DNA from 3 places in the Bradyrhizobium tunisiense genome. Region 3 is predicted to be linked to each of the others. Evidence: riboswitches for the same ligand, from Rfam matches in the RefSeq annotation. Region 3 holds a riboswitch; each other region holds the start of a gene.
The links. A riboswitch is a leader RNA that binds a small molecule or an ion and turns the genes downstream of it on or off. The one in region 3 is predicted to bind glycine.

Region 1 (10,391 bases), on a different contig from region 3:
CGAGCGACTGCTGCTCAGCCAGTCGGCGACCAGTGGGATTCTATCCAGGCTGCGCCAGCACTTCGAGGACGAGTTGCTGGTTCGGAACGGCCGCCGAATGGCCCTCACCCCTCTCGCAGAGGAATTGGTGGCGCCGCTCCGCGCCATCCTGACCGAAACGGAAAAACTCTTGGCAATGCGAACCTCGTTCGACCCAGCGACCTCCGAGCGACATTTTACGATCGCGTGCTCTGACTATGTCTGGGCAACTCTCATCGTCGATATCCTCGCCGCATTGCGCGCTGTCGCCCCCTCGGTCAATATATTCTACCAAGGTCCAAGCACCCGCTTTTTTCGCACCGAAATCGATTTCCTGATCGTTCCGGATCGATTCATGCTGGAAGATTGTCCGTTCGCCGCCCTCCCTTCGATCAGCTACGAATGTATCGTATGGAAGGAGAACGAAAGCGTCGGAGATAGCTTGACGCTCGAACAGTTTCTCGAGATGCGGCATGCGCAGGCCTATAGCGAACGAGCGACGTTTATAGAAGCTTGGTTCTTCAAGCAATTCGGTCGCGCTCCGCAGGCCGGCATAACGGCACCAAGCTTCACCCTGCTTCCGCAAGCCCTAATCGGGACCCAGTTCCTCGCGCTCATCCCCGCGGACCTCGCAGATCGGGCAGCGGCCACGCTGCCGATAAGGAAAGTGGAAGCTCCCATATCCCTCCCCCTCATGACCGACGTTCTTCAGTGGCGCATCTCGCATGAACGAGATCCCGGGCTGCAATGGCTGCGAACTCTCATTCTCGACGTTGCCCATCGACGGCGGAATTCCCGACAGATTGGCTTCCCGGTTGCGGGGTGAAGATGCAGCGGGTCTCGACCAGCGGCGCTGTTAAGCCGAACGCGTCGCGCGATCAGAGCATTGTCCGAATCGAGCGCCCCTTGAAGAACGATTGTTTCGGGGTACCTCGCCTTCAGCAATCGACCACGTTGACGGCTAGGCCGCCCAGACTGGTTTCCTTGTACTTGGTGCGCATGTCCTCCCCCGTCTGGCGCATCGTTTCAATGACGGCATCGAGGGACACGTGATGTCGGCCATCACCATGCAACGCAAGCATCGCCGCGTTGATCGCCTTGATCGCACCCATTGTGTTGCGCTCAATGCACGGGATCTGCACGAGGCCACCGATCGGGTCACATGTGAGACCGAGGTTATGCTCCATGCCGATCTCGGCGGCGTTCTCGATCTGCCGGTTGGTGCCACCCAGGACGGCCACAAGACCTGCTGCCGCCATAGAGCAAGCAACGCCGACCTCGCCCTGACAACCCATTTCGGCGGCGGATATCGAAGCGTTTCGTTTGTAGAGCATACCGATCGCGGACGCCGTCAGGAGAAAGATGCGGGCTTTTGCCGGGCTCGGATCCGGGAAGAACATCTCGGAGAATTTCAGGACCGCGGGTATGACGCCGGCAGCTCCATTCGTCGGCGCAGTCACGACCCGTCCCCCGGCTGCGTTCTCTTCATTGACCGCGAGAGCAAAAAGGCTGACCCATTCCATCACGTGAAATGGATGTGCCGCCCCCTTTGACGTCGTCTTGAGCTTGCTGAGCAGGCCTGGCGCACGGCGCGGTACTTTCAGGCCACCGGGCAGAACACCCCCGTTGACACACCCACGATCGATGCAGCGCATCATTGCATCGCGAACGCTATCCAGGAATGCGTTGGTTTCAGTCTCCTCCCTATGCGATAGCTCGTTGGCAGCAACGATATCGGCAATCGACAAGCCGGTCCTCTCACCTATCGCAAGAAGCTCATGCGCTGACGTGAACGGGTACGGCTCACATCCAACGTTTCGAACAGCGGGGTTGCTCGGCTGGTCGCCTTCGCACACGATCGCGCCGCCGCCAACGGAGTAATAGGTTTGACGAAGCAGGACGCCCGTATCCGAATGCGCTGCGAATTTCATACCATTTGAGTGCCCCGGCAGGAACTCGCCGGTGCGGAAGGTGAGGTGCTGACGCTCATCGAAGCCAACCGCATGACGACCGCCAAGCAAGATCTCGGAACGCGATCGGATCAGCCCGGCAATAATGGATATGGCTTCAGGATCAACAGATTCTGGGAGCCACCCCGATAGTCCCAGCAGAAGGGCAATATCGGTGCGGTGACCCTTGCCAGTCAGCGCCAGCGACCCGTAGAGCTCGACGACAACCAAGCGACAGCGCCATAGATCTTCGCCCAAGCATTCGATGAATCGATGGGCCGCGCGCATCGGTCCAACAGTATGCGAGCTGGAGGGGCCGATTCCGATCGTGAAGAGATCGAGGACACTGATCGGACCGGCTAGGCGCCTGGCCGATAAACTGGGCGTGGTGACTTGTTCGACAGTCTGGGACATGGGCGCACACCTCAATCAAGTGATTGATTTCAAATGCGCCCCATCTGTCTATTTGCCTGAGAGTATTATCCCGTCGGCGGGTGCCAAGGCACCTCTTTCCAGATGTTGTTTCGTCACACGCGGTCCTTGTTGCCTGAGAGTTTCCGGGGCGGTTGCTCCTTCGGCGTCGGCCGAAGCCGATCTCTTCCGCAAGCGTCGTCTTTGGGACTCGACCTCCTGAGTCACGACATATCTGGCTGCACTTCTCCAGTATTCTACTACGTGGCTTGGGTCAACAATGAAGCGAAGATGCGAAGTCTTGCTGCTCTGCGGTCGTTTAGGTTGACTTGCCGATGGAGGGATTTCGGTCTGGGCGCTTTGCATTGAGCCATTGGGTCTTGTCGGTCAATCCGGAGTGCACAGCCAGCGAAGAGATACTTTAATGAAACGTTGAGGACTTCGATTGAATGCTCCTCACAGTGCTGGCTCGCGATATCGAAGATTTCAAGCGGATCCACCGGACTGAACTCTCGTGCTTTGTAGGTATAGGACGCGGCGTTGGCATGGGGCTGAATGCGCATCTTGGGCCTCAACAGATCCGGGGCAGTTGCTCGCCCGACAACCAGTCGACGATCCGGCCACCGCCAAAGCTCGTCGCCATCTGCACGAAGTGATGATCGTCCGGCACCGCTTCGCCGATATCGGCGGCGTCGCGACTGAGCGGGTGCGCTCTCATGGCGGCCAGCACGGCTCCGGCGACATCAGGCGACACGATCGCGACCAGCTTCCCCTCATTGGCGACGTAGAGCGGATCGAGCCCGAGCAACTCGCAGGCAGCCGCCACCCCCGGCTTGACCGGGATCGCCTCTTCCTGGAGGCTGAAGCCTAGTTCGGACTGCTGGGCAATTTCGTTCAATGTCGCCGCGAGGCCGCCGCGCGTGGGATCTCGCATCAGACGGATGCCGCGGCCGCCCGCCGCCACCATCCTGGCGACCAGATCATGCAGGGCGGCCGAATCCGAGACGATCTCCGTTTCAAAGGCGAGGTTCTGGCGCTTTGACATGATCGCGACGCCGTGATCGCCAAGCGTGCCCGAGATCAGCACCCGATCTCCGACCCTCGCATTCTCGGCGGAGAGATCCAGTCCCTCAGGCACCAGGCCAACGCCCGCGGTCGAAATGAACAGGCCATCGGCCTTGCCGCGCTCGACCACCTTGGTGTCGCCGGGGATGATATGAACGCCGGCGGATTGCGCCGCCTCGCCCATGGAGTCCGCGATCATCTTGAGGTCTGAAAACCGAAAGCCTTCCTCAATAATGAAACTCGCAGACAGATAAAGCGGTCGGGCACCGGCCATGGCGATGTCGTTGACGGTGCCGTGCACCGCGAGCGAGCCGATATTGCCTCCGGGAAAGAACAGCGGTGAAACCACATAGCCATCAGTCGTCATCACCATGCGCCCGGCGCCGACGTCGAAGGCGGACTGATCGTTGCCGCGCGCCAGCCATTCGTTGCCGAACGCCTCGTGGAACAGGCCCGAGATCAACTGCGACATCGCACGGCCGCCGGAACCGTGGGACAGGTCGACGCAGCCGTGCTTGATGTCGAGCTTGCGCTGATGGGCTCTCATGACGCCCGCTTCTGCTGACGATCGCGGAAGCGACCATAGGTCCAATGCGCGGCACATGCGCCTTCCGAGGAGACCATGCAGGATCCCACCGGGGTCTCCGGCGTGCACACCGTTCCGAACAGCTTGCAGTCGACCGGTTTCTTGACACCGCGCAGGATCGCGCCGCATTCGCAGGCCGGATTGTCGGAGACGCGCAGCTCGTTCAAGGCGAAACGTATCTCCGCATCAAATCTGGCGTAGGTTTGCTTCAGCTTCAATCCGCTATAGGGCACGAGCCCGAGGCCTCGCCATTCGAACTGATCGCGCAGCTCGAAAATATTCGAGACCTCCTCCTTGGCGCGCGGATTCCCATCGCGCGTTACGGCACGGCTGTATTGATTCTCCACCTCGTTCCGGTGCTCGTTGACCTGACGCACCAGCATCAGAATCGCCTGCATCATGTCAAGCGGCTCGAAGCCCGAGATCACCACCGGCTTGCCAAATTCCTCTGCAAAGACCTCGTAGGGCTCGGTGCCAATGATGATGCTGACATGCGCGGGCCCCACGAAGCCGTCGATCTCGACGCGGCGGATGCTGCGGGTGTCGGGACTCTCCAAAATGTTCTGCATCGCCGGCGGCGTCCGCACGTGGTTGCAGACCACGCTGAAGTTTTCGAGCTGCTTCTTCTCAGCGCGCCGGATCAAGATTGCGGTCGGCGGCGTCGTGGTCTCGAAGCCGATCGCGAAGAACACGACTTCCCGCTCCGGATTCTCTTCCGCGATCCGGATCGCATCGACCGTGGAATAGACCATGCGGACGTCGGCGCCACGTGCCTTCGCCTTCAACAGCGAGGCACCTTGCGAGCCCGGCACCCGCATGAGATCGCCATAGACGCAAAGGATCACCTCCGGCCGATCGGCCAGCCGGATCGCCATGTCGATACGTCCCGCCGGCAGCACGCAGACGGGACAGCCGGGGCCGTGGATCATCCGCACGTTCTTGGGCAATATGTCCTCCAGGCCATAGCGCGAAATCGCATGCGTATGTCCGCCGCAGAACTCCATGAAGCGGTAGGACCTCTGCGGATTGGCCTCAGACCGGATCGCCCTGGCCAAGCCCAGCGCGATTGCCTTGTCGCGAAATTCGTCGGCGTATTTCACCGCATTGCTCCCTGCCCTTCGGTGCTGAGCTCACGCATGAGCTCCAGCGTCCGCCTCGCCTCATCCGGATCGATCTTGCTCAGGGCATAGCCGACATGGATGATCACGTAGTCGCCGACGGCAAGATCTTCGATCAGCGCCACCGAAATCTCCTTGGTGACGCCGTCGATCGAGACGACGGCCATCTCGTCGGGAAGGAGCTTTGTAACCTCTGCAGGTATGGCGAGACACATCAGGCGTTTCCTTCCAGCCTTTGTTGTTCGAGCATTTGGAGAGCGGCAACCCAGGCTTGGCCGAGGCTCAAGCCGCCATCATTCGGCGGCACCTGGCGAGCGAGCTGCGGATTGAGCCCGACAGCGACGCAGCCGCGCTGCACCTCCTCGCTCAGGATCGCGTTGAGGAAGCAGCCGCCGCTCAAAACGACGGTAGTGAGGCCGGTCTCTCGTGCCGCACAGGCGATCCAGTCGACACAGGCCGCGGCAAACGTGCCATGAAGCAGCTCCGTGCCTACGGTCGGACCGGGGGCATCAGCCACAAGACGTTCAAACAGCGGATACAGCGACAACACGCCTTGTTCGATTGTCCAGGCATCCTCAGCGACGCGTGTCCGGCGAACACGCGCCTCCAGCTTCATCGCGGCTTCGCCTTCATAGCTCTGCCGCGTGGAGAGCCCCAGCAATCCGGCGGCTGCATCGAACATCCGACCGGCGCTGGTCGTCGTTGGCACGTCGGGCTGGTCGAGCAGGGCCAAAACACCCGCCGCCAACGGCTGCGCCGCAAAGCGACGTGGAATCTCCGCGCCGCGCCCGAGCGCCTGAAGCACGCCGGAAGCCATCCGCCAAGGCTCGCGCGCGGCGCGATCGCCGCCTGGCATCCTGAGCGGCACCAGATGTCCGATCCGCCGGAAGCGCGCGCCCTCACATCGCAAGAGCTCGCCGCCCCAACTCCCGCCGTCGCTACCATGACCAAAGCCGTCAAGCACCAGTGCCAGCACGGGCTCGTTGATACCGTGCTCCGCCATCACGGACGCCGCATGTGCATGATGGTGCTGAACCGCGATCAGCCCGCGGCCGCTCGCCTCGGCAAAGCGGGTGGAGGCCATGTTGGGGTGAAGATCATGCGCCACGACGGCCGGCTCGACATCCAGCGTCGAGATCAGGTGCTCGATCGTCTCCTCGAAGAAGCGAATGCCCTCCACGGTATCGAGATCGCCGATGTGCTGGGAGACGAAGGCTTCATCACCGCGCATGATCGTGACAGATGCCTTCAGCGCGCCGCCCACTGCGAGCACCGGCGGCACGGCACACGCCAACCGAATCGGCTCGGGAACATAGCCGCGGGCCCTCCGGATGAATTGCGCGCGTCCGGCAACGACCGACAGCACGGAATCGTCAGCGCGCGTGACGATATCGCGATCATGGGTGACGATCAGGTCGGCAATGCCGGCGAGCCGCCGCTCCGCCTCGTCATTCTCGATGACTAGCGGCTCTCCGCCCGGATTGGCGCTCGTCGCCACGATCACCCAGGGGGAGCCGTCCGCACACGGGTGCGCCGAGTTCAGCACATGGAACACCAGATGATGCAGCGGCGCGACCGGCAGCATGACGCCGATCCGCGACAGGTCCGGCGCGATTGCCGGCGCGAGTTGCCGACGCGATGTCAGCAATACGATGGGGCGCGGCGTCGACTCCAACAATGCCAGCTCTGTTGCATCCGCGTTAGCGATCTTCGCGACAGCGTCGACTGCGGCAACCATGACCGCAAACGGCTTCCGCTCCCGCTGCTTCCTCCGCCGCAGACGCCGCACCGCCTCGTCGTCTCGGGCATCGCACAAGAGCTGATATCCACCGAGTCCCTTGAGCGCGACGATTTTTCCGCCTGCGATCTCAGCGGCGATCTGCTCGATGCCGTGGCTCAAGCGCGGACCACACAATGGACAGGCGATCGCCTCGGCATGAAAGCGGCGGCTTGCGGGATCGGCATATTCTGCGGCGCAAGCTGCGCACATCGCGAAATGCTTCATCGCGGTGGAGCGGCGGTCATATGGCAGCCGCTCGGCAATGGTATAGCGCGGACCGCAATGGGTGCAGTTGACGAAGGGGTAAAGATGGAAGCGGCTGCTCGGATTGAACAGCTCGCTCAGGCACTGGGTACAAGTGGCGGCGTCGGCGACGATCCGGGTCGACACCCTGCCCTGCTCGCTGGCGCGAATAATGAACTCGTCGCTTTCAATGGCGCCGATCCGCTGCACGGAGATCCCGTCGATCCGTGCCAGCGGCGGTTTCTCCAGTCGCAGCGCAGCGACGAAGTCGGCAGCGCGCGCACCTTCAACCTCGATCACAACACCGTGCGGGTCATTGGCCACGAAGCCGCCGAGGCGATAGCGTATGGCAAGGCCATAGACATAGGGCCGAAAGCCAACGCCCTGCACGGCGCCGCGCACGTGCAGGCGGAGCCTCCGACCATCGCGCGCTGCGGTTCCGCCGCTCATCATCATGCCGATACAACACTCAGGGATCCCGCCCTCGCCTTCTCGGCGCGCTTCCGGATCCAAGCATAGAATGCCGCAAATCCCTCTCCGGTCCGCGCCGATACCGTCAGCACCTCGATCTCTGGGTTGACCCGCCGTGCATATTCGATCGTCGTGGCTAGATCGAAGTCGAGCACGGCCGCGAGATCGATCTTGTTGATCAGCATCAACGAGGACGCTGCGAACATGTTGGGATATTTGAGCGGCTTGTCCTCGCCTTCGGTGGTCGAGAGCACCACGATCTTGCAGGCCTCGCCGAGATCAAACGCTGCCGGACAGACGAGATTGCCGACATTCTCGACGAAAAGGATGCCGCCGTTGAGCCGGGGCAACCGGTCATAGGCCTCGCCGATCATGGCCGCATCGAGGTGGCAGCCCTTGCCAGTGTTGACCTGGATCGCCGGTACGCCTGTCGCGCGGATCCGCTCGGCGTCGTTCGAGGTCTGCTGATCGCCCTCGATCACGCCGATCGGGCAATTGTCTTTCAGTTCGGACACGGCGCGGGCCAACAGTGTCGTCTTTCCGGCGCCGGGGCTCGAGACCAGGTTGAAGGCGAGCACGTCATCCGCGCGGAACCGCGCGCGGTTGTCGGCCGCAAGGCGGTCGTTCTTGCCGAGGATGTCACGCTCGACCTGGATGATGCGGTCGCTGCTCATGCCGGCGATCGTCTGCTCTGCCGGGTCGGCGCCGCAGTCGAGCAGGCCGGGATCTCCGCGGTTTCGATCGTGGTGATGATGAGGGCGATGATCATGTCCGTGATGACCGTGTCCATCGTGACCATGATCGTGATGATGACTATGAAGATGCGCGTGATCATGCCCATGGGGGTGATCGTGCCCACGCTCAATGGAAGCTTTGCCGTCACCGCAGCCGCATACTGTACACATCAGTCGACCTCCAATGCCCTGACCCGCATCTCTTCTCCACCGGTCATTTGCAATTGATAGCTGCCACAGCCAGGGCATGGCTCATAGCGCTGCTTGATTTCGACGCTTGTCGAGCAGGCCATGCACCAGGCGGTCCCAGGCGTCTCGACGATGTCCAGGGTCGCACCTTGTGCAATGGTGCGTGCGGCGACCGCTTCGAAGCAGAATTTCATCGCCTCCGGCGCAACATGGCTCAACGCGCCGATCTCGAGGCACACTGCCTTCACTTTTGGGAACGCGCGCCTGCGCGCCTCCTCCTCGACGATCTCGATGATGCCTTGGCAAACCGCCATCTCATGCATGGCCAACCTCACGGAAGCTGAGGTTAAATCCGACGCAGGGATCGAAGGAGCCGATGAGCGTACGGACGGCATTCTGCCCCTGTCGACCGGCGGCAAGCGCCGAGCCCTGCAGGCTGCGGACCAGCGGTCCACGTGCATGGAAGTTCCATTCGGTCGGAGCCAGCGATTCGAAGCGGACGATGCGGTTTTCGTTATTGCACTCGACGATTTGATAGAGCCGGCCGCGGGCGCATTCGACGGCCGCCGCACCTCTGCCGGCGCCAAGCCGGTAGCTATCGACGACGCCGTCCTCGAGCGCCTCGTCGCCCGTCTCGAGCCAGGAGCAGAGGCGCGTCACTTCCGCAATCCGCGCCATCAGCCGCTCGGCAGGTCCGGCGCTCAGCGGCAGGACCGGCTGGCGCCGGACCCGGCGTGCCCACACACCGGTCTCGGGAATTCGACCGTGGAGATCGGGGCCATCGGAGAAGCTCGCGCCATCCGCAAGCAGCCGCATGATGACATCGAGATCATCGGCGACGGAAAGAAACGAGTGTTCGACGACCGGCTGCAGCAGCGCATGCTCATCGAAGCTCGAAAAATGCGCTGCCAGCGCGCTGCCTGGCGTCAGCGCCTCTCCTTCGCCCGCGATTCCGAGTGCAGCGAGCACCGCCTTGATGCGCGATACCGCCTCGCAACGCGCCGACACCTGCCCGCCTTCGCCGAGGAGGCCACCAAGGACGGCGGTCGCCTGCATCATGGCGCGGACCGCGGCGGCGCTCGCGCCGTCCAGGGTGAGCTGGCCGACGAACAGACCACGGAACAGTTCCGCCAGCCGCTCGGCGACGACAGCGGTGACGCGGCGATGCATGGTCTCCGGAGGACAATCCTCGCCGCGCGCGGCTTCCACCGCTCCCAGAAACGCCACCTGATGTGCAACCGAGCACAGCGAGAACAGCCGCGGCAGCACGGAGAGCAGCGACGAGACGGGCTTGCCCGCAAACAGACGCGTCAACGGCAGCCGGCTCCGGGGCAGGATTGCGACGTCGGCGATCGTATCCTTGGCGAGCCACACCGTGATGTCGATCTCGTTGCGGAAGCCGGGGTTCATTCGTGCTGCTCCGTCAGAACAGCCCGCATGAAGCTACGCCGATCGATCGCGCTTGTAGCGGTTTCGCGGCGTCGGGTCGCCTCCCTGCCGTCGGCCGGCAACATGAGTTCGTTGATGGCCGCTTCCGCCGTTGCCCGCGCAGAGGCCACGTCGGCAAACCCGAACATGGGCGAGAACAGCGAACAGCTCGCGATGCGGCCCACATGGTTGACGTCGCTGAGGATGAACTCAATATCGCCGGCCGGAAAGCGAGAGCGCAATGTCGAAGCTGAGGCCGCCGGCGCCAATTCGCCGGCCGGCATCACCACGTTCATGAACCAGGGCGTGACCATGATACCGATGATCGTGCCGTTGAATACGCGGAAGCCGACTGCCTCGACGTCGAGGCCGTCGTTGTAGATCGGCAGCTCGCGCATC
Region 2 (10,391 bases), on a different contig from region 3:
TCGCAACGTCTACGATGCGTTCATCGCGAAGCTCGCCAAGCTCGATCTGCCGCCGATCTCGTTCGTGGGCCACGGTATTGGCCTGCACCTGCACGAAGATCCTTACCTCGGAATGACGCCGGTGCTGGGCAAGCCGGGTACCGACGCGCCGCTCGAGGAGAACATGGTACTCGGTTTCGAGCCGCTTTGCTATGACACCGGACATGGCTTCGGCATGCAGAACAAGGATATGCTGCTGGTGACCGCCAACGGGTCGGAACTGCTTTCCGACTACGCTGACACCGACCGGTTGATTCCCGTGGGTACGGCCAAGAGAGGCGAGACCGTGCGCAGGGCCGCCGTCGCTTGACGGAGGCTCCGAGAGGGACGGGCTGCTTAACTTGGTTGAAGGCGCTCCAAATTGCCCGACGTAACGGCGCGGTGACCGGCGGGGCGGTCGTGATGGTAGAATATTGGGTGAAGAGGCATGCGCACGCTGATCAAGGACTTGAATTTCGCCTTCACGGTCGACAAGAACGACACGGTCGTGCGCAACGCCAGTCTCGTGGTCGAGAACGACCGCATCTCGGATATCGGTCCGGCCGATGAAGTGGCCGCGCGGCAAAAGAACGTCGGTTTCGACAAGGTGATCGACGGCAAGATGCTCGGCGTCTGCCCGGGCTTCGTTGACAGCCACGTTCATCTTTCGGAGACGCTGTCGCGGGCGGTCTTTCCGGACAATCTCAATACCCGCGCCTGGGTGTTCCACTGGGCCAAGCCATTTTACGCTCATATCACCGAAGAAGACGAATATTGGGGTGCGCTGCTGGGCATCACCGAGATGCTGCGTTGTGGCACCACCTGTTTTCTTGACATGGGCTCGCAATACGATCCCGGCATCGTCGTTCGCGCGATGGAAAAGGTCGGCATTCGCGGCATCACCGGGCGGCATGCGGCCGACAATCCCCCGCCCGAGCTCCCCCGCGGCTGGACCAAGGAGATGGTGGATCATCATTTCTTCCCGAATGCCGAGGCGGCCCTCAAGGTGCTCGAGGATTGTGTCGTCCGCTACAACGGCGCCCTCGACGGCCGTGCGCGTTGCTGGGTCAATATCGAAGGCAAGGAACCGTGCAGCCTCGAACTCCACGTTGGAGCGGTGAAATTGGCTGAGAGGTTGGGCGTCGGCACGACCTATCATCTCGCCACCTCGATCGAGGAGGCGAGGGTTTGCGAGAAAAAATACGGCAGCTGGCCGATCACCCGCATCGACCGGGCCGGAGGCATTCGCAAAAATTTGGTCATCGCACACGGTGCCGCCGTCTCGGACGAGGAGGTTGGCCTGCTTGCTGAACGGGGGGCCAGCGTCGCGTTCTGTCCGTGTTCGTCGTTCAAGCTAGGCAAAGGCGCGACCGCCATTGGCAAGTATCCGGAGATGGTGAAGGCCGGCGTTAAAGTCGGTCTTGGCACCGACGGCGTGTCGGCCGCCGGCAATATGAACCTGATGCGGCAAATGCTGCTCGTCGCCGGCATGTTCAAGGACGCTCGCCTGCAACCGGACATATTCACCGCCCGACAAGCACTGCGCGCCGCGACCATCGAAGGTGCGAAGGCGTTGATGTGGGACGACGACATCGGTTCGCTGGAGATCGGCAAGAAGGCTGATTTCATCCTCTTCGACCTGGACCACGTCGAATGGACGCCATTTCACGATCCATTGCAGGCTTTGGTATTCTCAGCATCGACAGCCTCGATCGCGCAGACCTGGGTTGATGGGAAGGCGTCATATGTCGACGGCAAGGTGCAGGGTGTTGATGAGGCGGAGATTCGGCGCAAAGCCAGGCAACTGGCTGCTGCGGCGGTCGAGCGCGCTGGTCTGCACGACGAAGCGGTCGAGACGACCACGACGCTTTACGACGTCGGCAATTGAAGAGCCGGCTCTAGGTGCGGAGGCGTAAGGCAGAAGAACCTATCACGTTCAACAGGCTGCATGGGAGAGATCGGCCGCCGTCGTGACGGTATTGGCCGGCGCCGAAGGAGCAACCCCCAGGAAACTCTCAGGCAAAAGTGACCATGTAGCTGAACGATCTGGAGAGTGGCACTTCGAGTGCCCACCGAAGGGGACCGCCGTACCGGCCGAGCCGTCGCGGTTAATCTCTCAGGTACAGCGACAGATTGGGGACAAGCCGCGGGCCTCGGCCCGCTTCCCAACTCTGATCGCGGAGAGTGAAATGCCACATGTTGTCGTCATCGGCGCCGGTATCACCGGCGTGACGACCGCCTACGCCCTTCTCAATCGCGGCTATTCCGTGACGGTGATCGAGCGTCAGCGCTACGCGGGCATGGAAACATCGTTCGCCAATGGCGGCCAACTTTCCGCAAGCAATGCGGAGGTCTGGAATAGCTGGTCGACCGTCTTCAAGGGAGTGAGGTGGATGTTGAGGCGCGATGCACCGCTCCTCATGAATCCAGCGCCGACCTGGCACAAATATTCCTGGCTTGGCGAATTCATCTTCAACATCAAGAACTATCGCGACAACACGGTTGAGACGACACGGCTCGCCATCGCCGCACGCAAGCATCTCTTCGCCATTGCCGAGCGCGAGGGCATCGACTTCGACCACGAGCGTCGCGGCATCCTTCACTTCTATCGGGATAAGCAGAGTTTCCAACACGCGCTGAAGGTCAATGCCATTCTCGTGGAGGGGGGCTTGGACCGTCGTCCAGTGACGGCCTCGGAGGTGAAGTCGATCGAGCCGACGCTGCACGGCGACTTCTTCGGAGGCTTCTATACCCCATCGGATTCAACCGGAGACATCCACAAGTTCGTTTGCGGTCTCGCCAAGGCATGCGAGAGACGTGGCGTGCGCTTCGTTTTTGACGCCACCGTGAGGGAGATCGCTCGGGACGAAATTCTCCGCATCCAGTATTCGCGTGACGAGCCTTCAGGCGGCGCTCGTGTCGATGAGATCGATGCCGACAGTGTCGTCATATGCGCCGGTTCCGCGAGCCGCGACCTCGCGGCGATGCTCGGCGACCGTCTCAACATCTACCCTGTAAAGGGCTATTCGATCACGGTGCACCTCGACGACGAGCGGAGTCAGAAAGCTGCGCCTTGGGTCAGCCTGCTCGATGATGGCGCCAAGATCGTTACCAGTCGATTGGGCGCTACGCGCTTTCGCGTCGCGGGAACGGCAGAGTTCAACGGCATGAACCGCGACATACGCCAAGATCGCATCAAGCCGCTGGTTGACTGGACGCGAGCCCTGTTCCCCTCTGTCGACACCAACCGCGTCGTGCCCTGGGCCGGTTTGCGTCCGATGATGCCGAACATGATGCCGCGTGTCGGTAGGGGCAGGATGCCGGGCGTTTTCTACAACACCGGTCACGGCCACCTGGGCTGGACCCTTTCGGCCGCAACAGCGGAGACGGTTGCCGAATGCCTTGCCGGCGAATTTGGGCCCAGCATCACGGAATGGCTCCGACTGGCAACGTAGCCCGTCTAACCGTCGAGTGGTTGCATGCGGCGTCCGCAATTCTCTCGCTTGACAATCACAACTGTGATCATAAGCTGTGATCAAAGTTGGCTCTCGGGTGGCGCGGATTGCGCTTCGATCTGCGGAGAAAAGAATGAAGGTTGCAGTACTCGGAGGAGGAGCGGGGGGCGCAGCCTCGGTCGCAGAATTGGTTCTCGCAGGCCACTCCGTTCATTTCTGGGCGCGTTCGGCCCAAACGCTTGAACCGCACATCAAGCTCGGCGGCGTAGCATTCGACGGCAAGCTCGGCGAAGGAGTTGCAAAGCCTACGCTGATTTCGACGGATCTCAAGTCGGCCATCTCCGGAGTCGACGTGGCGGTCGTGGTCCTGCCGACTTTCTCGCACTCGGCCATAGCCAACGCACTCGCCGCGGCCGGTTGGCCGTCGAACAAACCGGTCGTGCTGAACCCCGGCCACACCGGAGGGGCGCTGGAATTCGCCGAGGCCTATTCCCGCACCGGCCGGCCAGTGCCGCCGGTGGTTGAGTTCTCGACACTTACCTACGTCGCGCGCAAATATCGTCCTGACGGCGTCACCATTAGCGGTCGGGCGAAGCAACTGAAGGCCGCCGCTCTCAGGGGAGGAGCGGAGGCGCTGGAGGTTGCTGCGAAATTGTATCCGGGCGTCACGCCCGTTCGTGACGTTATCGCCTCCGACCTCTCCAACGTGAACATGGTCCTGCATCCCCCCGGGGCGGTGCTGGGAGCCGCGTGGGTCGAGGCGACCGGCGGCAACTTCACTTTCTATGTCGATGCCATGACGCCTGGGGTTGCCCGGGTCATGCGGCAATTGGACGACGAGCGCTTGGCGGTCGCCCGGGCATTCGGGCATGAATTGCCGAATTTGATTGAAGAGATGAAGCTGCTCGGCACGGTGGAGGCTGACGTGATTGACGTCACCGATTATCGCGCCGCAATCGCGGGCGGCGAGGCCAATCGCCGTATCAAGGGACCGGATTCGCTCGAGTATCGCTACTACAAGGAGGATTTCGGTCACGGCCTGCTACCCTTCCTGGAGTTCGCGCAGATCGCCGACGTCAACGTGCCCGTCGCGACATCGCTCTATCGCCTGGCGCAGGCTGCGGTCGGAACAGACTATCGGATCGGTGGCCGGACCGCAGAAGCAATGGGCATCACCGGCATGTCCAGGGATCAGCTCATTGAGAAGGTAAGGGCCCCATGAGTTGGCAGAATAAAGTCATCGCAATCGTAGCCGGCGACGCACGCGAACAGGAAATAGCTCGCTGCGCCGTGCGGGCTGGAGCCGCCGTTCGAGCCTACGGTTTCCCCTGGCCCGATGGGGGCATCGAAGGCGTCTATCATGCTGCAGATGCAGCTGACGCATTGAAGGGCGCCGACATAGCGCTGTTTCCGATTCCGGGCATCAGCGCGGAGGGTGCGCTTTTTGCGCCGAAGTGTCCGCAAAAGATCATTCCGACGCGCGAGATGTTGGCCGGCATGAGGCGGCCCGGCAACATCATACTCGGTTGGGCAGACGACAATCTAAAGGCCCATTGCAAGGCGCTTGGCATCGCGCTGCACGAGTACGAATGGGACGTCGACCTCATGCTATTGCGCGGGCCGGCGATCGTCGAGGGCGTATTGAAGGTGATCATCGAGAACACGCAGATCACCATCCACAAGTCCAACGTCTGCCTGGTTGGTCAAGGTACCATCGGCTCGCTTCTGACGAAGACGCTGGTCGGCCTCGGGGCTCATGTCCACGTCGCGGCGCGCAACCCGGTTCAGCGTGCAGCTGCCTATGCGACCGGTGCAGAGGCGCTGACACTCGAACAATTGTCTTCTGTCCTGCATCGTATGGACATCGTTATCGGCAGCGTTCCAAAGCGATTGCTCGAGCGCGACCAGCTGGCTTTGCTGCCCAAGCACGCGCTGCTGGTCGACGTCGCCGCGCCTCCCGGAACGATCGACCGCGACGCGGCCGCTGAACTTGGACTGAAGGCCGTCTGGGCGCGCGGCATGGGCGCGCGTGCACCGATCACCGTCGGCCGCAGCCAGTGGACCGGCATCAGCCGGCGCATCGAGGCAATACTGGAGCAAGGACAATGAAAGCGGATCTGGTCATTAAGAACGCGCGAGTGGTTCGCCACGACGGAGAATTCCACGGCGGCGTCGCGGTGAAGGACGGCAAGATCGTCCTGACCGGGGCTGACGAAGTCCTTCCCGACGCCAAGCGCACGATCGACGCCGAGGGCCGGGTGTTGATGCCGGGCCTGATCGACCCGCACTGCCATCTCGGCGTGAAATTTCCCTTTGCCGAGGATATGCGCACCGAGACAGCGGCTGCGGCCTCCGGCGGCGTGACGACCGCGCTTCTCTATATCCGCAATTTGAAGGAGTCCTATCTGCCGTTCTACGCCGAGCGCAAGGCGATCGGCGAGGAAAATTCGGTTATCGATTTCGGCTTTCATTTCGGGATCCAGCGTGAGGAACATATCGCCGAGATTCCGGAGGTCATCGCCAAGACCGGCGTCAAATCCTTCAAATGCTATTTCGGCTACGAGCCGGACAATCCGATCGGCATCGTGCCGGCTACGGACGGTTGGGTCTATGCCGCGATGCGTATCCTGTCGAAGGTTCCCGGCGGGGTGATCAACGTTCACTGCGAGAACACCCAGATCGCCTCCTGGATCAAAAAGGAGATCGCGGCCACCGGCCGTCAGGATCTCGGCGCATACACGGAATCCCGCCCGGCCTTCTGCGAGGTGGAAACCATCCGTCGCATGCTCTTCCTTGCCGAGAAGACCGGCTGTTCGCTTCATCTGGTCCACACCTCCGTCGGTATGGGTCCCGTGCTCGCTGCCGAGGCCCAGGCGCGTGGCGTGCGCGTGACGGTAGAGACCTGTCCCCACTATCTCACCCGCACGTGCTACGACGAAGATCTCGACATGCGTGCGAAGATATCGCCGCCGTTGCGCGACCGGAACGAACTCGAGGGTCTTTGGCACGGCGTCATGAATGGTTCGGTCTACAGCCTTGGGACCGACCATGTGCCGTTCCTGCCCAAGAAGCTGGAGGATCTTTGGACCGAATTCCCGGGTGTGGTGAGCTTTCCCTGGGAGCTGTCGCTGATGCTTCATTTCGGCGTCCATCAGCGCGGTTTGCCGTTGACCCGGCTTGTCGAGCTCAACTCTTTCAACCCTGCGCGACGCTTCGGGCTCTGGCCGCGCAAGGGCCACATCGATGTTGGTTTCGACGCCGATCTTGTGCTGGTCGATCTCGATGAGCAGCGCACGGTCAAGCACACCGGCAAGGGCACGTGCATCTATGAAGGATGGACGCTCAAGGGTTGGCCGGTGATGACGATTGCTCGCGGCGACGTCGTCTATGAAAACGGTTCCGTCGCCGACAGCCATTTTGGTCGCGGTCGATGCGTGACCCTGCCGTCATGAGTGGCACGGACCTCCATCGACTGGAGCTGGCGGGCCGAGAGTCGCTCTTGCCCGCTCAAATGTCGGTGAGCGAGGCGGTCGCCCGTATCGTGGCGCGGAAGGCCACGGTCCGCCAGGAACGACTGTCTGGTATCCACAATCCATGGGGACATGCGATCGGCTTGACCGATCCCTGGGCTTTTCTGGGCCTTTGCGAGAGCGAGGGTGTCGTCGATGCAGCGCGCGACATCCTGGGCTCCGACATCATCCTGTGGGACAGCGAGCTGTTCATGGAAGCGCGCGGTTATGCCGACTTCCTGCGCCAAGGGCGGGAAGGTCGCTATTGGCCGGTTACGCCATTCGCCGGAGCGATCGTCTTGATACCCGTTGGTCAAGCGGATCCGAAACCGAGGGCGATCGGTGTGAACGAGATCGGAAAGAATGTGCTCGAGATGTTCGATCCGTCGGAACCGATTTATGTCATCCGGCTGATGCCGGGCACTAGTCATTTCGATCGAGACCCGCAGCATTCCGCCCATCGCGCATGCATGGAGGAGCAGGTCTTGATCAACTATGCCAACCGTCCACTGTGGCTGCTCAGCGGTGTCGATCGGGCAAGGAACGATCTGGTTACGGGCTTCGCGGCTGTCGCGCCCACTTGGGCATCCGGCGCTCTGCCCACTTAAAAAGGAGGAGATTTCTAATGCCGTTTGTCGTCGTCGAAATGTGGGAAGGCCGCACAGTCGAACAGAAGCGCCGACTTGTAAAGGCCATCACCAAGGCAATGGTTGAGGAGGCCGCCTGCAAGCCTGATCATTTGCATGTGGTGATCCATGAAACCCCGAAGGACAGCTGGGGCCGCGCCGGCGTGCTCGGTATCGACATGGTGGAGGACAAGAAATGAGCCTTGAAGCCCTCGACTATCGCAAATCAGCCCTGCTGGTCATCGATCTCCAGAATGCCTTCATCCACGAGAAGGGCACGCTGGGCATTTCCGGAGTGGATACGAAGCGCCTGTCCTCAATCGTTTCGCCGCTGGCAAGGCTGATCAAGCGGTGCCAGGACGTCGACATTCCCGTCATCTGGACAATGCAGGAGCATTTTGCCGTCGACAGCAATCGCGCCAAAAAGAAGTTGCTCGGCCATACCGCCCGGCGCAAGCAGGTGTCCGCGCTCGCCGGTAGCTGGGACGAGGAGATCATCGACGAGCTCAAGCCGCTGGCCGAGTTCAATCCTTCCTTCGTGATCCGCAAGCACCGCTTCGGTGCGTTCTACGAAACTCGGCTCGAAATGATGCTGAAGATGCTGGGGACGCAGCACCTGTTCGTCACCGGGGCAACCACCAACGCCTGCGTCGAAACGAGCATCCGCGAAGCCTATCTCCGGGATTTCGATGTGATTGCCGTCGAGGATTGCGTATCGGGCGTCAATGCGGATTGGGAAGCAACCGCCAAGCAGGTCTGGAAGCAGTACTTTTGCGAGATAGCGCCGTCGTCGGAAGTTCTCGACTGGATCGCCGAGCAGGTGAAGCCGAGGGTTACCAACTACGGCCACCAGTTGATCATGGTCAATGACATCGATAGGTCGGTCGACTTCTATACCCGTCAACTGGGATTCACGGTCAGGCCGGCCAAGCCGCTGGCTGACGGACGGCCCTTCGTTGCTTTCCAGCAGGGCATAGCTCTCATCAACGGCAAGGCTGCTGACCATCGTCAGCTCGACCACATCGCCTTTGAGGTCAATGATGTGCGCGCGCTCGATGCCAAATTGAAAAAAGCCGGCGTGCACTACTACAATGAGCTGCATGATGGGCCCTATGGCTTGACGATCTACATCGCCGATCCGGACGGAACCAAGGTCGAGCTATATCAGGTTGGGGCAAACGCTTAATCCCAGGGCGGTGCTCCAGACAACGTTGTATGCGCCAGTCGGCAGGCCGAGCCAACCTTGGCGTGCTGATTCGCGGCATCACTGCTCCACGCTGCGGTTGCCGCCCGCTCTCAAATCTACTACTGATCACGGTATGAGATCACAGGATGCAGGCCATCCAAGTCTTGTCCTCAGGCATATCGGATGGCGCGTCGCGACGTCCTAAGAGAAAGAGAGTCGGGAGATGCGGACCGAGAAAGCGGAAGTTGCCGCAAACGGCAACGAAGAAGGCAAGCGGCAGCGGGGGCACATCTACGAACGTGTGCTGAGCTACATGCGTAGAGGACTTATGGTTGGGGCCTTTGTTCCGGGTCAGGTCATGAGCTTGCGCAAGCTGGCGGCGGGGCTCGGCACCAGCCCAATGCCGGTGCGCGAAGTGCTGAGCCAGCTCGTCGCGGCGAATGCATTGGAAGAGACCAAGGGGGGCTCGGTACGCGTGCCGAGGTTGAGCGCTGAGAAGCTGAGCGACATCTTTTCAGTGCGCGAACTGCTCGAAGGTACGGCAGCCGAGCTCGCCGCCAAGAAAGCTTCACCTGCGCTGATTAGCGGACTGACGTCCATCAACAAGCAGTTGCTTCAGGCGATCGCCAAGCGTGACATCCTGAACTGCCTTTCCTTCAACCAGAAATTCCATTTCACGCTCTACCAGGCGAGCGAATCCGAGACGCTCATGCTCCTGATCGAGTCGCTTTGGCTGCAGTTCGGGCCGACCATGTACATGTCCCTACTGATCCCCTCCATGCCTTGGAGTGCGTCTCATCACGAGGACATTCTGACGGACTTGAAGGAAGGCAACGCAGCCGCGGTCAAACGCGGAACCATCCGGGACATCCGTTCGACCTGCCGGGCCTTGCTCAGCATCGCCGGCTCGCAGGGGGCCGAGCTGCCCTTCGCGCAAGGAATGGAACTGCAATTCGACGACTGAGAACAGAGATCCGGAGTACCGCGCCATGGAAGCAAAGATCGATCACAAACTGGCTCAAATGGGAATTAACCTGCCCGCAACCGCGTCTCCAAGCGCCAACTACGTTCCCGCGCGCAGGCTGGGTAGCCAGATCTACATCTCCGGGCAGGTCCCTAGCGAGGGCGGAAAGGACAAGTACACCGGTAAGCTCGGCTCGGACTTCTCCGTGGAGGAAGGTCAAAAAGCTGCGCGTCTCTGTGCAATCAATATCCTTGCTCAGCTCAAGCAGGCACTGGACGGCAATCTCGACAGGGTGGTTGGGGTCATTCGGCTGGGTGGCTTTGTCAATGCTGAGCCGGACTTCAAAGATCATCCCAAGGTCATCAATGGGGCGTCTGACCTGATGGTGGAGGTGTTTGGCGAGGCAGGGCGCCACGCCCGCGCGGCGGTGGGCTGCAGTTCATTGCCGCGCAACGTTCCGGTCGAGGTCGACGCAATATTCGAGGTCAACTGAATCATGCAGCCTGCCGCTCCCTCCCTCGACGCGCGGATTCCGGTTCATGTGCTGACGGGGTTTCTCGGAAGCGGCAAGACAACGTTCCTTCGACACCTGCTCGGGGAGCCCGGTCTCGCCGAGACTGCGGTGATCATCAA
Region 3 (10,391 bases):
TGTGGTAGACGGTGACCAGCAGCTTGTCCTTCTTGAGCCCGAACTCCCTGGTGATCAGCGTCCAGGCGAGCTCGATCGCCCGCTCCTTGAAATAGTCGCCGAACGAGAAATTGCCGAGCATCTCGAAGAAGGTGAGATGGCGCGCGGTGTAGCCGACATTGTCGAGGTCGTTGTGCTTGCCGCCGGCACGCACGCATTTCTGCGAGGTGGTGGCGCGCTGATAGGGCCGCTTCTCGACGCCGGTGAAGACGTTCTTGAACTGCACCATGCCTGCATTGGTGAACATCAATGTCGGGTCGTTGCGCGGCACCAATGGCGAGGACGACACGATCTCGTGGCCGTTCTCGGCAAAGAAGTTCAGAAAGGTCGACCTGATCTCGTTGACGCCGCTCATGTTCATCCAATCGGGTGTGCTTGGACCCGCTTCTCGCCATCAAAACCGTAACGTTAAGGCTGATATCTGCGGGCCAAAGCGCTTTTAGACAAGGCCAGCTTCGCTGTCCAGAAACTGTGCAAGGAGATCATAGGGTTGCCACATCAGCGCAATCCGGTTGAAAGGCACGGAAGTCGCGTTGACAGGCTTGGCCGCCCTGTGGTCTGTACCCATCTGTATCGTACGGCCACGTCGGGAGAGACCGGCTTTAGGCAGCCGGCGCCGAAGGAGCAACCGCCCCGGAAACTCTCAGGCAAAAGGACCGCGTGGCTTTGACAGCATCTGGAAAGAGGCGCCGACGGGTCTAGACCCGGACTGCGTCCGCCGACGGGATAATACTCTCAGGCACAGCGACAGATGGGGCTTCGACTGGTGTCCGTCGGGGAATCGTCCCCGGGGAACCGCCGAGGGCCCTCCAAGATGCTAGCGCACGACCAAGACTCCCTGAAACGTACGCCCCTTCACGGGCTTCATGTCTCCCTGGGTGGCAAGATGGTGCCGTTCGCGGGCTATGACATGCCCGTGCAATACCCCGCGGGCGTGCTGAAGGAGCACCTCCATACCCGAGCCTCCGCCGGCCTGTTCGACGTCTCCCATATGGGCCAGCTCGCGCTCCGGCCGAAGTCCGGCAAGGTTGAGGACGCCGCCCGCGCCCTGGAACGGCTGGTGCCGCAGGATATCGTGGCGATCGCGCCGGGGCGGCAGCGCTACGCCCAGTTCACGAATGAAGACGGCGGCATTCTCGACGATCTCATGGTCGCCAATTTCGGCGACCACCTGTTCCTGGTCGTCAACGCCGCCTGCAAGGCCGAAGACGAGGCGCATCTGCGCGCGAATCTCTCGGACGATTGCGTCATCGATTCTCTTGGCGACCGCGCGCTGATCGCGCTGCAGGGCCCGAAGGCGGAGACGGCGCTGGCGAAATTATGTGCAGAGGCGCCGTCCATGACATTCATGGATGCCGGTCCGCGCATGGTTGCCGATATTGCCTGCTTCGTCTCGCGCTCCGGCTATACCGGCGAGGACGGTTTCGAGATTTCCGTCCCCGCTGCGGATGCCGAGCGCCTCGCCAAGATGCTGCTGGAAAATCCGGACGTGCTGCCGATCGGCCTCGGCGCGCGCGACAGCCTGCGGCTGGAAGCCGGGCTCTGCCTCTACGGCCACGACATCGACACCACCACGACGCCGGTCGAAGCGGCGCTGGAATGGTCGGTGCAAAAGAGTCGCCGCACCGGCGGCGCGCGCGCCGGCGGCTTTCCGGGTGCGGACAAGATCCTGGCCCATTTCAATCGTGGTGCATCCCGCCGCCGCATCGGCCTGCTCGCCCTCGGCCGCGCCCCGGTGCGCGAGGGCGCGCTGCTGTTTGCCGACGAGACGGCAGGCGAGCCGATCGGACAAGTCACGTCGGGCGGTTTCGGCCCGAGCCTGAATGCGCCGGTCGCGATGGGCTACGTGCCCACGAACCTGAGCGCGCTCGGCACCAAACTGTTCGCCGAGGTGCGCGGCCAGCGACTGCCGCTCGCAGTCGCCGCCATGCCCTTCGTGAAAAACACCTACAAACGCTGAGGACGAGACAATGACCACGACGCTGTACACCTCCGACCATGAATGGCTCGCCATCGACGGCGATGTCGCCACTATCGGCATCACCGACTATGCCCAGCAGCAGCTCGGCGACGTCGTGTTCGTCGAGTTGCCCAAGGTCGGCCGCGCGCTGAAGAAGGCGGAAGCCGCCGCCGTCGTGGAATCGGTGAAGGCCGCCTCCGACGTCTACGCGCCCGTGGCCGGCGAGGTGCTCGAGGCCAATGCCGAGCTCGCCGCCGAGCCGGCGCTGGTGAACTCGGACGCGCAGGGCAAGGCCTGGTTCTTCAAGATCAGGATTGCCGACAAGAGCGAGCTCGGCGGTCTCATGGATGAAGCCGCCTACAAGGCACATACGGCTTAAGGACGATGGAGCAAGCGATGACCGCGCACCGCAAGACCAACGGCGACACCGCCGCAAGTTTCGTTCGCCGCCATATCGGCCCCTCGGCGCGCGACGTCACCGCAATGCTCGAAACCGTCAGCGCAAAGAGCGTCGATGCCTTGATGGCGGAGACGCTGCCGGCCTCGATCCGGCAGGCCGCCCCCCTCGACCTCGGCAAGCCGCTCAGCGAGACCGAGGCGATCGCGCATATGACCGAGCTCGCAAGCCAGAACCAGGTCTTCACCTCGCTGATCGGCCAGGGCTATTCAGGCACCATCCTGCCCGCGGTGATCCAGCGCAACATCCTCGAAAATCCGGCCTGGTACACCGCCTACACGCCCTACCAGCCCGAGATCAGCCAGGGCCGGCTGGAAGCGCTGCTCAACTTCCAGACCATGATCTGCGATCTCACCGGGCTCGACGTCGCCAACGCCTCGCTGCTCGATGAGGCCACCGCTGCCGCCGAAGCCATGGCGCTGGCCGAGCGGCACTCGCAGGTGAAGGCAAAGGCTTTCTTCGTCGACAAGGACGTGCACCCGCAGACGCTCGCCGTGATGCGCACCCGCGCCGAGCCGCTGGGCTGGAGTTTGGTCGTCGGCGATCCCCTCACCGATCTCGACAAGGCCGATGTACTCGGCGCGTTGCTGCAGTATCCGGGTTCGTCAGGCGCAGTGCGCGACCTCAGGCCCGCAATCGCCGCACTGAAGGCCAAGGGCGCGCTCGCGATCGTCGCCGCCGACCTGCTGGCGCTGACGCTGCTCGCCTCGCCCGGCGAGCTGGGTGCCGACATCGCGATCGGTTCCGCGCAGCGTTTTGGCGTGCCGATGGGCTATGGCGGACCGCACGCGGCCTATATGGCGGTGCGCGATGCGCTGAAGCGCTCGCTGCCCGGCCGCATCGTCGGCCTCTCCGTGGACTCCCGTGGAATGCCGGCCTATCGCCTCGCGCTGCAGACCCGCGAGCAGCATATCCGCCGCGAGAAGGCGACCTCCAACATCTGCACCGCGCAGGTGCTGCTCGCCGTGATCGCCTCGATGTATGCGGTCTATCACGGCCCCGAGGGCCTGACGCAGATCGCGCGCAACGTGCATCGCCGCGCGGCCGTGCTCGCGGCCGGCTTGCGCAAGCTCGGCTTTGCGCCTGATAGCGACACCTTCTTCGACACGCTGAGCGTCGATGCCGGCGCCAAGCGCGCCGAGATCGTCGCGCGCGCGGCCGCCGAGAAGATCAATCTCGGCGTCGGCGACCCCGCCTTGCGCATCGCGCTCGACGAGACCACCACGCCTGCGACGGTCGAAGCGGTCTGGCGCGCCTTCGGCGGCAAGCTCGCCTATGCCGAGATCGATGCCGAGACGCGCGAAACGCTGCCGGACGAGTTGAAGCGCACCACCGCTTTCCTCACCCATCCCGTGTTCCACGCGCATCGCTCGGAGACCGAGATGCTGCGCTATATGCGCAAGCTGAGTGACCGCGATCTCGCGCTCGACCGCGCGATGATCCCGCTGGGCTCCTGCACCATGAAGCTGAACGCGACCACCGAGATGATGCCGCTGACCTGGCCGGAGTTCGGGAGCTTGCATCCGTTCGTTCCGCGCGAGCAGGCCAAGGGCTATCACGCGCTGTTCGCCCGGCTGGAAAAATGGCTCTGCGACATCACCGGCTATGACGCGATCTCGCTGCAGCCGAACTCCGGCGCGCAGGGCGAATATGCCGGGCTGCTCGCGATCCGCGGCTATCATGCCTCGCGCGGCGAAAGCCATCGCAAGATCTGCCTGATCCCCTCCTCCGCCCACGGCACCAATCCGGCCTCGGCCGCGATGGTCGGCATGGACGTGGTGGTGGTCGCCTGCGAAAAAAACGGCGACGTCGACGTCAATGATCTCCGCGCCAAGGCCGAGAAGCATTCGAACGATCTCGCCGCGGTCATGATCACCTATCCCTCGACCCATGGCGTGTTCGAGGAGCACATCCGCGAGATCTGCGACATCGTCCACGGCCATGGCGGCCAGGTGTATCTCGACGGCGCCAACCTCAACGCGCAGGTCGGCCTCTCCAGGCCAGGCGATTACGGCGCCGACGTCAGCCATCTCAATCTGCACAAGACCTTCTGCATCCCGCATGGCGGCGGCGGCCCCGGCATGGGCCCGATCGGCGTCAAGGCGCATCTCGCGCCGTTCCTGCCCGGTCATCCAGCGACGCAAGGCGATGCGCCTGTCGGCCCGGTCTCGGCCGCGCCTTTCGGCTCGGCCTCGATCCTGACCATCTCCTACATCTATATCCTGATGATGGGCGGCGAAGGCCTGAAGCGCGCCACCGAGATCGCGATCCTCAACGCCAATTACATCGCGGCGCGCCTCGATCCGCACTTCCCGGTGCTCTACAAGAATGTCAGGGGCCGCGTCGCGCATGAATGCATCGTCGACCCGCGTGCGTTGAAGACGACCAGCGGCGTCACCGTGGACGACATCGCAAAGCGCCTGATCGATTACGGCTTCCACGCGCCGACCATGAGCTTCCCGGTGCCGGGCACGCTGATGATCGAGCCGACCGAATCGGAATCGAAGGCCGAGCTGGATCGTTTTTGCGACGCCATGATCGCGATCCGGAAAGAGATCGGCGAGGTCGAAGCCGGCCGCTTCAAGATCGAAGCCTCGCCGTTGCGCCACGCCCCGCACACCGTGCACGACATCGCGGACGACGATTGGAATCGCCCCTACACCCGCGCCGAGGGCTGCTTCCCCGCGGGCAGCTCGCGCACCGATAAATACTGGAGCCCGGTGGGCCGCGTCGACAACGTCTATGGCGACCGTAACCTCGTGTGCTCCTGCCCGCCGGTGAGCGATTACGCGCAAGCCGCGGAGTAGGACACGACGGAGGTTTCGTAGGGTGGGCAAAGCGCAAGCGTGCCCACCACCTCCATATGCGGTGAAAGATCGTGGGCACGGCGCTTGCTCGCCTTTGCCCACCCTACGATCCTACGGTCCCGACCTAAGGCGCAACCAACACTCGCCTTTGCCCATCCCAACGCCAGAGCCGTTCATTGGTGAGGAGCGTGCCGCCCCACCAGCGCCGAATCGGGTTGTGGCGGCGGAAATCCTCCCGGCCCTCCAGAACCGCTTTGCCGAATTCGGTCAGCGACAGGCGGCTCCGGCGATAGGCGGCGTTGCGACTGCGCGCGTTGTCCGGATCGAGTGTCGCCAGCTTGGCGTCCAGACCCGCGATCGCTGGCGCAGGGCCGAATGCAAGTCCTTCGAGCAGCGCGCCCAACTCCCATCGATCGAACATCCCCGTCCCCAGAGCACCCGGCCGAAATAGTTCATCGGTACGATTGTGCCCTGTTGCGATGAGTTCGATAAGCCGCGTCTCGGTCGCCCCCAGTCCCGTCGTTGAAGGCAACTCTGCGAGCAGGTCTTCCATGGCAGGCTTCAGAAAACGCAAACTGCCGAGCTGTCTGCCGAGCAGCCCGGCGCAAAGCTCTGGCGTCGGCGCACGGTAAGCCTCCCAGGCCATGCTGGCGATCGCAAAATCGCTTTCTGCCAGATCGAACTCCTGCACGTCGCGCAGACGAAGCGCGGCTGGGTCGGCTCCGCGCAGGTCGAAATCGACATGTCGCAACCGCAGCTTCTCAGTGGCGGATGGTGGTTTGGAACGCAGGTAATCGAGGATCCAGACCAGCTGCAATTGACTGTTTGGTTCGGAGTCGAACCACAGTTCGATGACATCGACCCCGTAATTCTCGCAGACCCAGAGCAACGCGCCAGCTCGATCCTGTCGCCTGAGAAGGAGCGAATAGCGGACGGGAACGCAATCCGACCAGTGCATCTCATCGTACCATGTCCTGGACTCGCGCCAGGCGAGATAACCGTTGAGATGGCCAGCTGACGGAAGTGGCCCCGAAACGAAGCGATAGATGAAGGGAATGACCAAGTCAGCACGATCCGCGAGCGCGAGGCTGACGCCGGACGAACTCGTCAGGATCACGCGCTTCATGGTCGGCAGGCCCCTCTCATGCAAAACGAAACGGGCGCTGACGACGTCGGCAACTCAACGTCTTCAGCGCCCGCTCCTCGCGAAAAACCTTCGCGTTAAGACTTACTCGTCCGCCGGCTCCTCGCCGTCGGCGTCGCGCTCCGGCGTGCCGGCCAGGATCTGCTCGGCGATCAGGCCGGAGTTCTGGCGGATCGAGGTCTCGATCTTGGCGGTGATGTCGGGGTTGGCCTTCAGGAACGCTTTCGAGTTCTCGCGGCCCTGGCCGAGGCGCTGGCTGTCATAGGAGAACCAGGCGCCTGACTTCTCGACGATGCCGGCCTTGACGCCGAGATCGAGGATCTCGCCCATCTTGGACACGCCCTCGCCGTACATGATGTCGAACTCGACCTGCTTGAAGGGCGGCGCCAGCTTGTTCTTCACCACCTTGACACGGGTGGTGTTGCCGACCACCTCGTCGCGCTCCTTGATCGCGCCGATGCGGCGGATGTCGAGGCGGACGGAGGCGTAGAATTTCAGCGCGTTGCCGCCGGTGGTGGTCTCGGGCGAGCCGTACATCACACCGATCTTCATGCGGATCTGGTTGATGAAGATCACCATGGTGTTGGACTTGTTGATCGAGGCCGTCAGCTTGCGCAGCGCCTGGCTCATCAACCGCGCTTGCAGGCCCGGCAGCGCATCGCCCATCTCGCCCTCGAGTTCGGCTTTCGGCACCAGGGCCGCGACCGAATCCACCACCAGAACGTCGACCGCACCCGAGCGCACCAGCGTGTCGCAGATTTCCAGCGCCTGCTCACCGGTGTCAGGCTGCGAGATCAGGAGTTCGTCGATGTTGACGCCCAGCTTTCTGGCATAGACCGGGTCGAGCGCGTGCTCGGCGTCGATGAAGGCGCAGATGCCGCCCTTCTTCTGCGCTTCCGCCACCGTGTGCAGCGCCAAGGTCGTCTTGCCTGAGGATTCCGGCCCGTAGATTTCCACGACACGCCCCTTGGGCAGGCCGCCGATGCCGAGCGCGATATCGAGCCCGAGGGACCCGGACGAGACCGCCTCGACATCCATCGAGCGATCGTTCTTGCCGAGCTTCATCACCGAGCCCTTGCCGAACTGGCGCTCGATCTGAGAGAGCGCGGCGGCCAGAGCTTTACTCTTGTCCATGGAAGATCCTTCGACGATACGCAGGGCAGTGGCGGACATTGGGTCGTGCTCCTTATGGCGAGGATTCGCGTGAGGGACAAACGGTTGCGAGGCGGCTCGTCGACAAAAGCAATGTACCCTATTTGTTCTAGGTTCGCAATATGTTCTTTTGGGCTTTCGTTTTGTGCCCGACCCTTGGGTGGATCAAGGAATTTGGACCCAACGGAACACGTTGCGGGCGGGAATATGGATCGTCAGTGTGAGCAATTTTGCTCAGACCACATGATGAGGATGTGCAATTCCTAACACACCGGGGTTTTGCAAACCCACCCGGGGCTGGGAAGCCGCTGCCCGCGACACAGATTAGGCGGGTGGCGTTTTTCCGTGAAGCAAGGCCGCCTCGGTTGGCGGCTTCTTTCATTTTGAATTGCCTTCGCGATCCCGCTGATTTGTGTCCGCAACGTCGTCATCACGGGCCGTGACGATGAAAACGACCACGTGTAGGTCGCCTCATTGTCCCTCCTCATTGCGCCCTAATCCCACTCTGCGGGTGTCGGAATCGAAAGGGGCCACCTGTGCGGTAGCCCCTTGCCGGTTGCAATGAATGTTCGTGCTGAAATGCCAGCCCCGGCGGGACCGAAAGTAGATTCGGCCCTGCCTTAGAATCAAGTGAAATTGCCACTTTTTCCTTAATGGGAGGAGTGTCCCATTTCCCCTCTGCGGGTGTCCTAATCAGGACGGCACCGGGCCTTTCAACCTCGGAGCGTCCTGTGCGCACAATTGAACAGACGCCGTTCCTTTTATGGATCCTAATCCATCATCACCGCACGGACCCCGGCTGCTCCCGGTGACGAGAAGCCGATGGCGCTCCCGCCGTGCTCGCGCGGACAGGGGCGTGCCATGATCAAGCGACGACGTTTCAAGCAGCAACTGACCCTTCAAGACCGGCTCTCCGCATGGGTGAAACAGGTCAAGCAGGACGCCCTCCCGGCTTCCGCCCGGCCCTGAAAGGGACGCCCTGCTCAAGAAGGCGCGCGAAGCCGAGATGGCAAATCATCTGCACGACTGGGTCAAATCCCCCGGACTGCAACCGCCGAAATAGCCGCGCAGCCGCGACGTCCTTTCGGACCGAGGCTGACGCGCATCAAGGGCGAGCTGCCTTGCGCCGTCATAATTCCGCAATCCTCTGGCACCGAACTTTTCGCGGTCTCCGGCCTTCTCCAGGGTGAGACCGCAACTCTGGGGACTTCAGTCATGACCGAAGACAAGCACCGCGAAACGATCAGGCGCAATCCGCTGCTGGAGGCGGCGCATGAGGAGCTGATCAAGTTCGAGCGCAAGGAAAACGAGTTTCGCAAGAGGGATCGCGAAGAGCGCGCCAGCGAGCTCCATCTCCCCCTCAACGACATCAAGATCCACTAAAGTCCGGCCGCAGAAGCGATCGCTCGCTTCCGGCAAGGCGAGAATCGCCCCGTCGCAAGACGCGTCAGGCTCGCGGGGCGAACGCAACGGTATCCAAACACTACCGCTAAGCTACTGAAGGATCAGCGAAACTCCCATGCCCCCGACTGTGCATGGGGTTGTTTTCCCAATTTTCGAGAATGGCCGCAGGCCCCGCCCGATCGTCGCGGGGCCCGGCCGCCGTCCGCGTGCCCTACAGCAGCGCCAGCAGCACGAGGCCGATCACCAGCACCACGAAGCCAGCCGCTGTCGCGGCGGCAAATGACCGCTCTACGTTATCCATGATGCCACCCCGTTGCCGGCGTGCCACGTTTCCCCCATGGCTGCGCCGAACGGTTTGAAATCTTGCCGACCTGTGTGTCTGCAGTTGTGCGAACGGATGTCGAAATTGGGACGGGCGCGGGGCCAGTCTGCGGCCTCGGAATCGGGCCCGGGGAAATTTGGCGCACCGTCAGGCTGCCGTAAGCGGAGCCCTCTAGGATGATGCGGCTCTGGTGTTGCAAGCCCAGCACCTCGGCCTCCAATAACTCTCTGCCCCGCCCGGCACGCCCCAGGCGGGGCTTTTTTTCATGCCTGGCTGCCGGCGCGCGGTTCGCTGTCCTCCCGCGTCAGACGCAGCGCGAAGGCGCGGATCGCGGGCGCCGCCATGAGCACGATCGGCAACATCGCGGCCCAGGCGATCAGCCACGACACCATCCAGTGCCCGATGAAGATCATCGCGCTGCCCGCTGGAAAGCTGGCGATTCCCGCCGCGATCAGCGAGGTCAGTCCGGACTGGATGATTCCGAAGACGAAGTGACTGTAGCGGCGGGGAATGCCGAGCATGACGGGCCCATGTTGCTTGCCGCCATCAGGCCAAGCAAGGCACATGCCGCAGCTCGTAGGGCACGGGACCCGGCGGGAACCGCCGGGCGGGGTCTCGATGTGCACGAACGCAACCGGGACGCAGCCCAGGAACTCTGTTCATGGTCGGAGAACCACGGGGATCCGACAGTTCCCCTGACGGAATTTGCTTGTCCGGGAATATTATGACGACCAGCATGTTTCCAATCGTGGACGTGAATCGTGGAGGGTCACCATGAATCACAGGGGCATCGAGTTCACCGTCGCCAAGACAACGATTCCCGGAATCTGGCAGTGGCAGTTCCGCATCGGCGAGCAGATCAAGACCGGCAGGACCGAGACGAAAATCGACCTGCTCGCGATCCGGCGCGTGCAGCTGCATCGATCGGGAGCTGAAGCGATCGGCCGAAACGTCGCCTGAACCGGCCGGATGAAATCGCTGCGGCGGCCTGATCCGTAGCCGCCCGGAATTGATCTGACGCGGGTTTCGGATTGGACTACCCGCGCCCATGGCCCTGGGGACGAGGCCATCACGCGCGCTATCGGTGCCCGCCATGCCACTCTATT

Region 1: linked by a shared signal. The riboswitch ahead of ACFDR6_RS29790 (L-serine ammonia-lyase) and the one ahead of gcvT (glycine cleavage system aminomethyltransferase GcvT) in region 3 are both predicted to bind glycine.
Region 2: linked by a shared signal. The riboswitch ahead of ACFDR6_RS29740 (D-amino acid dehydrogenase) and the one ahead of gcvT (glycine cleavage system aminomethyltransferase GcvT) in region 3 are both predicted to bind glycine.

The regions. Positions count from the first base shown of each region.
Region 1 is NZ_JBHLEV010000009.1:81,629-92,019, forward strand. Features, by position in the region: gene ACFDR6_RS29785 (LysR family transcriptional regulator) at 1-844, shown strand, start outside; gene ACFDR6_RS29790 (L-serine ammonia-lyase) at 957-2,381, opposite strand; glycine riboswitch at 2,492-2,580, opposite strand; gene hypE (hydrogenase expression/formation protein HypE) at 2,950-3,990, opposite strand; gene hypD (hydrogenase formation protein HypD) at 3,987-5,129, opposite strand; gene ACFDR6_RS29805 (HypC/HybG/HupF family hydrogenase formation chaperone) at 5,126-5,362, opposite strand; gene hypF (carbamoyltransferase HypF) at 5,362-7,626, opposite strand; gene hypB (hydrogenase nickel incorporation protein HypB) at 7,623-8,546, opposite strand; gene hypA (hydrogenase maturation nickel metallochaperone HypA) at 8,546-8,887, opposite strand; gene ACFDR6_RS29825 (nickel-dependent hydrogenase large subunit) at 8,880-9,974, opposite strand; gene hybE ([NiFe]-hydrogenase assembly chaperone HybE) at 9,971-10,391, opposite strand, start outside.
Region 2 is NZ_JBHLEV010000009.1:62,718-73,108, reverse strand. Features, by position in the region: gene ACFDR6_RS29750 (M24 family metallopeptidase) at 1-349, shown strand, start outside; gene ACFDR6_RS29745 (amidohydrolase family protein) at 467-1,906, shown strand; glycine riboswitch at 1,958-2,060, shown strand; gene ACFDR6_RS29740 (D-amino acid dehydrogenase) at 2,208-3,473, shown strand; gene ACFDR6_RS29735 (NAD/NADP octopine/nopaline dehydrogenase family protein) at 3,607-4,695, shown strand; gene ACFDR6_RS29730 (dipicolinate synthase subunit DpsA) at 4,692-5,582, shown strand; gene ACFDR6_RS29725 (dihydroorotase) at 5,579-6,925, shown strand; gene ACFDR6_RS29720 (resolvase) at 6,922-7,590, shown strand; gene thmT (2-hydroxymuconate tautomerase) at 7,608-7,808, shown strand; gene ACFDR6_RS29710 (isochorismatase family protein) at 7,805-8,794, shown strand; gene ACFDR6_RS29705 (GntR family transcriptional regulator) at 9,018-9,758, shown strand; gene ACFDR6_RS29700 (RidA family protein) at 9,784-10,251, shown strand; gene ACFDR6_RS29695 (CobW family GTP-binding protein) at 10,255-10,391, shown strand, end outside.
Region 3 is NZ_JBHLEV010000010.1:62,970-73,360, reverse strand. Features, by position in the region: gene alaS (alanine--tRNA ligase) at 1-394, opposite strand, end outside; glycine riboswitch at 617-707, shown strand; gene gcvT (glycine cleavage system aminomethyltransferase GcvT) at 854-1,999, shown strand; gene gcvH (glycine cleavage system protein GcvH) at 2,010-2,378, shown strand; gene gcvP (aminomethyl-transferring glycine dehydrogenase) at 2,396-5,263, shown strand; gene ACFDR6_RS31025 (hypothetical protein) at 5,388-6,389, opposite strand; gene recA (recombinase RecA) at 6,492-7,580, opposite strand; gene ACFDR6_RS31015 (hypothetical protein) at 8,775-8,942, shown strand; gene ACFDR6_RS31010 (DUF2798 domain-containing protein) at 9,549-9,806, opposite strand; gene ACFDR6_RS31005 (hypothetical protein) at 10,060-10,245, shown strand; gene ACFDR6_RS31000 (DUF6894 family protein) at 10,379-10,391, shown strand, end outside.